2 linked regions of the Geobacter metallireducens GS-15 genome follow. The protein of the gene in region 1 binds, or shares a complex with, the protein of each later gene. Links are inferred from orthologs where the notes say so. Each region holds a gene or a part of one and is shown in the gene's direction. Other genes may lie near its edges. The genes, in order: rpsG and tig.

Region 1 (3,271 bases):
GGGGAAGCGCAAGGTCATTGTTACTCCGGAGTTGGGTGAACCCAAAGAGTATCTGATCCCCAAGGGCAAGCATATCAGTGTACATGAGAACGATTACGTACGGGCAGGCGAACCCCTCATGGACGGGTCCTCCAACCCCCACGACATTCTTCGGGTGTTGGGTATCAAGGAACTCGCAAAGTACTTGGTCGACGAGGTTCAGGAGGTTTACCGACTCCAGGGCGTCAAGATCAATGATAAGCACATTGAGACCATTGTTCGTCAGATGCTCCGCAGGGTTCGGATCAAGGAAGTGGGGGATACTAACTTGCTCATTGATGACCAACTCGAGCGCTGGGTCTTCGAGGAAGAGAACGAGCGGGTTATTGCAAAGGGGGGGCGTCCCGCCATTGCCGAACCGCTTCTTCTTGGTATCACCAAGGCATCGCTCTCGACGGAATCATTCATCTCTGCTGCATCTTTCCAAGAGACGACAAAGGTGCTGACCCAGGCGGCCATCGAGGGAAAGGTGGATCAGCTTCGCGGGCTCAAGGAAAACGTCATTATGGGACGGCTTATTCCTGCTGGAACAGGTCTGTCTCGTTATCGGAACCTCAAGCTCGTCGCCGAGCAGGCAGAACTGTTGGAACCCGTTGCCGTTGCGCCTCCCGCTGTTGAGGAGGATTACCCTGAAGATGACATGCTTGACGATATTGAGGAATAGCTCTCACGGTCAGATTGAAAGTAATGAAAAAAATCTTGACAAGGTGTTGTGTAGCTGCTAACTTTGTCGCTTCCGCAGGGCGAGTACCCCCTGGAGAAGCCGTTATTGGGAGAAACAGAGTATGCCAACGATTAACCAGCTGATCCGCATCGGCAGGAAGAGTAAGAAGGAAAAGTCGAATTCCCCCGCGCTGAAGAGCTGTCCCCAGAAGCGTGGCGTCTGTACTCGGGTTTATACTACGACCCCTAAGAAGCCGAACTCTGCGTTGAGGAAAGTTGCAAGGGTTCGTCTGACAAATGGAATTGAGGTTAGTTCTTATATTCCGGGGGTTGGGCATAATCTTCAAGAGCACTCTGTAGTGCTTATTCGGGGTGGTCGGGTTAAGGACCTTCCTGGTGTTCGGTATCACATTGTTCGTGGTACGCTGGATTCTGTTGGTGTGAAGGATCGGAAGCAGGCTCGTTCCAAGTATGGCGCCAAGCGGCCCAAGTAATCGACTTTGGTGAGAGGGTGATATGCCGAGAAGAAGAGAAGTAGCTAAACGGGTTATTCTTCCTGACCCCAAGTTTAACGACAGGGTTGTTGCGAAGCTTGTAAACGTTATTATGGTGGGCGGGAAAAAGAGTACAGCTGAGCGCGCGCTTTATGGTGCGCTTGAGGTGGTCTCTCAGAAGACAGGTGAAGAGGCGGTTAAGGTTCTTAAGAAGTGTCTTGATAATATTAAGCCGACTCTTGAGGTTAAATCGCGACGGGTTGGTGGTTCCACGTATCAGGTCCCTGTTGAGGTTCGTGCTGATCGTCGGGTTTCGCTTGCGATGCGTTGGCTTGTTAAGTACGCCAACGACCGTTCTGAGAAGACGGTTACTGATAAGCTTGCTGGTGAGATTCTTGATGTCTATAACAATCGTGGCGCTGCAGTTAAGAAGCGTGAGGATACTCACCGGATGGCTGAGGCGAACAGGGCTTTTGCGCACTACCGTTGGTAGTTTTAGATAGGGTGAGTATAGGTAACTGGAGGATTTTGTGGCACGACTTGTACCATTGGAAAAAACCCGAAATATCGGGATAATGGCGCACATAGACGCCGGTAAGACGACGACGACTGAGCGTATTCTTTATTATACTGGCGTAACTCACAAGATTGGTGAGGTGCATGAAGGCGCTGCCACGATGGACTGGATGGAGCAGGAGCAGGAGCGCGGAATTACTATTACTTCCGCTGCGACGACCTGTAACTGGGGCGATCATCGCATAAATATTATTGATACGCCTGGCCACGTTGACTTTACTATTGAGGTTGAGCGTTCGCTGCGCGTGCTTGACGGTGCGGTTGCTGTCTTTTGTTCGGTTGGTGGTGTTGAGCCCCAGTCTGAGACCGTGTGGCGGCAAGCTGATAAGTATGGTGTTCCGCGTATTGCTTTTGTTAATAAGATGGACCGTGTTGGGGCGGACTTCTTTCGTGGGGTTTCCATGATTCGCGATCGCCTCAAGGCCAACCCGGTGCCAATTCAGTTGCCGATTGGTGCAGAAGATACCTTTAAGGGCGTGGTTGACCTTGTGGAGATGAAGGCGATTGTCTGGGATGAGGAATCTCTTGGTGCAAAGTTTCATGTGGAGGAGATTCCGGCTGATCTTCAGGAGCTTGCGCAAGAGTATCATGAGAAGATGGTTGAGGAAATTTCTTCCCATGACGATGCCTTGATGGAGAAGTATCTCGGCGGCGAAGAGCTTACTGTGGATGAGGTTAGGGCTGCCATTCGCAATGCGACGATTGCAATTCAGATATGCCCTGTGATTTGTGGGTCTTCATTCAAGAATAAAGGGGTTCAGAATCTCCTTGACTCGGTTGTTGAATATCTTCCGTCTCCCGTGGATATTCCGGCCATAAAGGGTGTAGATGCCGATTCCGGTGCCGAGATTGAGCGTAAGGCTGCTGACAGTGAACCGTTCGCGGCGTTGGCCTTCAAGATTATGACTGACCCCTTTGTCGGTCAGCTCTGCTTTATTAGGGTTTATTCTGGGGTCCTTAATTCTGGATCGTACGTATATAACTCCACAAAGGGTAAAAAAGAGCGTATCGGTAGACTTCTGAAGATGCACGCAAACAAGCGTGAAGAAATAAAGGAAGTTCTTGCTGGTGACATAGCTGCCGCTGTAGGTCTTAAGTACACTACGACTGGTGATACCCTCTGTCCTGAGGACGCGCCGGTAATTCTTGAGTCCATCGAGTTCCCTGAGCCGGTTATTGCGATTGCTATTGAGCCGAAGACCAAGGCCGATCAGGAGAAGCTTGGCATCAGTCTTCAAAAGCTTGCCAGTGAAGACCCTTCGTTCCGTGTTCGGACTGATGAGGAAACTGGTCAGACTATTATCTCTGGCATGGGTGAGCTTCATCTTGAAATTATTGTTGACCGTCTCATGCGAGAGTTCAAGGTAGAGGCTAATGTTGGTAAGCCGCAAGTTGCCTATCGTGAAACTGTGACCAAAAAGGTCAAGGTCGAGGGTAAATTTGTGCGTCAGTCCGGGGGTCGTGGTCAGTATGGCCATGTCTGGATCGAGATGGAGCCG
Region 2 (3,220 bases), 1.4 Mb from region 1 along the record:
ATAGCGCAATTAACCGGACTTCCTGCGCTAGCAGACGATTCAGGGCTTGTCGTCGATGCTCTCGGTGGGAGGCCGGGCGTTTTTTCTGCCCGCTATGCAGGGACTGGCGCCACTGATGAGACGAATAACGCAAAGCTCCTTGAAGAGTTACGGGGAACCCCTCCTGAAAGACGCGGAGCTGCCTTCCATTGCGTTATAGCTCTCTGTTTGCCTGATGGTTCATGCACCACCTTCTCGGGAGAACTCAGAGGATCTATCCTTGAAGTTCCCCAAGGGGGTGGTGGGTTTGGATATGATCCCCTGTTCTTTGTGGAGGAAGAAGGTTCGTCCCTCGCAGAGTTGCCTCTGGAAAGAAAAAATCGTCTCAGCCACCGAGGCAAAGCTTTAGAGTTGCTGAAGGGGAAATTATCTAAGGCGTGACGTAGAAAAAAGCTTGCATGCCCTCAATGGGTGTGCTATTAATGCAACTTCTTGCGGGGTGTAGCGCAGCCTGGCTAGCGCACCTGCCTTGGGAGCAGGGGGTCGGAGGTTCGAATCCTCTCACCCCGACCATCTCTGCGCCTGTAGCTCAGCTGGATAGAGCAACGGACTTCTAATCCGTAGGTCAGAGGTTCGAATCCTCTCAGGCGTGCCAAACCCAAATTATGGTGGCTATGGTGAAGGGGTCTAACACACATGACTGTGACTCATGCATTCGTGGGTTCAAATCCCACTAGCCACCCCAATTAATGCAAAGCCCCGTGATAAACGGGGCTTCTTCGTATGTGGGTAGTTCGTACATCTGCGAGAGTGGCGGAATTGGCAGACGCACTGGACTTAGGATCCAGCGGGCAACCGTAGGGGTTCGACTCCCCTCTCTCGCACCATCCCAGTCATGCAGAGGATTCCCCCCCGATAGATATTCAATTCAATTCAATCTGCCTTTCATTCAGTAACAACTCTGTCTGATATTCAAATAATCCAGAAAAGAAAGGATAAGTGATGACGAGTACTGTCGAGTCTCTCAGCAGCGTGAAAAAAAAGATTTCTTTCGAAATTCCGGCGGAGCGTGTTTCTGCCGAGATAGAAAAGGTTTTTGGTCAGATTCAGAAGCGTGCCGCCATCAAAGGGTTCAGGAAGGGAAAGGTACCCCGTTCCCTTGTGGAACAGAATTACCGGTCGATGATGGAGAGTGACGTTCTCAAGAACCTTTTCGACGAAACCTATTTCAAGGCCTTGGCCGATCATAAAATATTTCCTGTTTCCCATCCTCACATCGAAAGTGATGAAGTGAAGCGTGGTGAAGCGTTGAAATATTCAGCAACGGTTGAGGTTTTTCCGGAGATTGATGTCAAGGATTACAAAGGTCTCGAGGTGAAGAGGGAAAGATTTGTTTCCGATGTTGCACCCGTGGAGGCTCGCCTCAACGAGATGCGGGAAGGGATGGCCGAACTCAAGCCGCTGGAGGAAGGTAAATGCGCCGAGACTGGCAATTTCGTCGTGATTGATTTTGTCGGGTCTGTCGACGGCATACCCTTTGAGGGCGGAGCTGCCGAAAGCTATCAACTCGAACTTGGATCTGGACGTTTCATTCCTGGTTTCGAGGACCAGCTTGTTGGTGTCAAGGCCGGGGAGCAGAGAACCGTTGAGGTAACGTTCCCGGAGGAGTACGGGAACAAGGATCTTGCCGGAAAGGCGGCTAGCTTCGCCGTTACGGTCAAGGAGGCAAAGGTTAAGGAACTCCCGGAGCTTGACGACGAGTTCGCGATGCAGTTTGGTGAGTTTGAGACTCTTGAGCAACTGAAAACCAAGCTTGCCGAGTTGCACAAAGATCAGGAGACCGCCAGGATCAAAGCTGATGTGCAGGACCGTATCGTCAAGGCGCTAATCGGAAACAACGAGATTGAAGTCCCGTCGACTCTGGTGGAGCGGCAGCTTCAAATGATGCTGTCGAATATGAAAAACCGCCTTGCTCAACAGCGCCTTTCCCTGGAGATGATGGGAATGGACGATGAGAGTTTCAAGACCCATTATCGTGATTCCGCCGAGAGTCAGGTCAAAGGGTCGCTGCTCCTGGAAGCCGTGGCTAAAAAGGAAGGAATCACCGTAAATGATCCTGATGTCGAGGCTAAGCTTCGTGCCATGGCCGAAGAGGCCGGACAGGATTTTGATCGGGTAAAGGACTTCTACGAGCAGAATCATAATGCCAAGGAAAATCTTGTGGCTCATCTGAACGAGGAAAAAGTCTTGGGGTATCTTCTGGAGAATGCTGTCGTAACGGAAGTGGCCAAGGACGAACTCTAATAACATATGGTTTCCGGAGGGAATATGCTCGTACCGATCGTGGTCGAACAAACCGGCAGGGGAGAGCGCTCTTACGACATCTATTCGCGCCTTCTGAAGGACCGGATCATTTTTCTTGGCGGCCCCATTGACGATCACGTGGCAAATCTTGTGATTGCCCAGCTTCTCTTCTTAGAGGCCGAGGATCCGGACAAGGATATTCACCTCTATATCAACTCTCCGGGAGGTGTCGTGACTGCCGGTATGGCGATATACGATACCATGCAGTATATAAAGGCTCCCGTCTCCACGATTTGCGTCGGCCAAGCCGCTTCAATGGGAGCTCTTCTTCTTTCCGGCGGCGAGAAGGGGAAACGGTTCAGCCTGACCCATTCCCGGATCATGATCCATCAGCCGCTTGGCGGTTTCCAGGGGCAGGCGACCGATATTCACATCCACGCCCAGGAAATTTTGAAGATGAAAAAAAGGCTCAATGAGATCATCGCCGAAAATTCAGGGCAGGCTCTTGAGAAGGTTGAAGCTGACACCGAGCGTGATTATTTTATGTCTGGTGAAGAAGCAAAATCGTATGGTATTATTGACGCAATTATAGCGCGTAAACCCACCAGCGGAGGTTCTCGGTGAGTAGAAGAAACGACAGCAGCGAAAATCTGACCTGTTCTTTCTGTGGCAAGAGCCAGGATGAGGTGAAGAAGCTCATCGCAGGGCCGACGGTCTATATTTGTGATGAATGCATCGAACTCTGCAATGATATTATTGCCGAAGAAAGCAAGCTTGAAGAGGCCATGGGACCGGACGTAAAGAAACTTCCCAAGCCCCGTGAAATCAAGGATGTTCTTGATGAGTACGTCATCGGTCAGGACCGGGCCAAGAAAATCCTTGCCGTTGCTGTCTACAATCACTACAAGCGTATCGAGTCCATGGGTAAGCCAAGCGA

The links.
Region 2: the proteins of rpsG (region 1) and tig are in contact, whole or in part, in a crystal structure (PDB 3GTY), measured with the Thermotoga maritima proteins. The link is inferred for Geobacter metallireducens GS-15 from one-to-one orthologs. Residues at the interface, in WP_004081843.1 of Thermotoga maritima: Lys34, Lys52, Lys55, Glu59, Arg62, Gln63, Glu66, Asn67, Lys69, Val71, Arg95, Ala109, Lys110, Lys111, Gly112, Arg113, Pro114, Glu117, Glu121, Ile124, Ala125, Tyr127, Asn128, Asn129, Thr130, Gly131, Lys135, Asp139, Arg142, Met143; in WP_004081061.1 of Thermotoga maritima: Glu122, Val124, Val129, Leu130, Tyr133, Glu188, Gly259, Ile262, Tyr263, Glu266, Ser270, Glu273, Gln274, Glu277, Arg308, Gln311, Ile312, Ser315, Tyr316, Glu325, Arg329, Arg336, Leu363, Phe366, Trp367, Arg373, Leu377, Arg381, Leu384, Glu387.

What each region holds. Positions count from the first base shown.
Region 1 is NC_007517.1:694,942-698,212, forward strand. What follows is about bases 1-2,953. They hold rpsG (30S ribosomal protein S7), read left to right. Parts: upstream 1-1,218; coding sequence 1,219-1,689; downstream 1,690-2,953. Other genes in these bases: rpoC (DNA-directed RNA polymerase subunit beta'), read left to right, coding at 1-703; rpsL (30S ribosomal protein S12), read left to right, coding at 825-1,196; fusA (elongation factor G), read left to right, coding at 1,727-2,953. In the rest of the region: more of fusA, read left to right, coding at 2,954-3,271.
Region 2 is NC_007517.1:2,087,802-2,091,021, reverse strand. What follows is about bases 231-3,132. They hold tig (trigger factor), read left to right. Parts: upstream 231-981; coding sequence 982-2,283; downstream 2,284-3,132. Other genes in these bases: clpX (ATP-dependent Clp protease ATP-binding subunit ClpX), read left to right, coding at 2,904-3,132; clpP (ATP-dependent Clp endopeptidase proteolytic subunit ClpP), read left to right, coding at 2,308-2,907; GMET_RS09475 (XTP/dITP diphosphatase), read left to right, coding at 231-420. Outside these bases: more of GMET_RS09475, read left to right, coding at 1-230; more of clpX, read left to right, coding at 3,133-3,220. UniProt on the Bacillus subtilis protein: Involved in protein export. Acts as a chaperone by maintaining the newly synthesized protein in an open conformation. Functions as a peptidyl-prolyl cis-trans isomerase.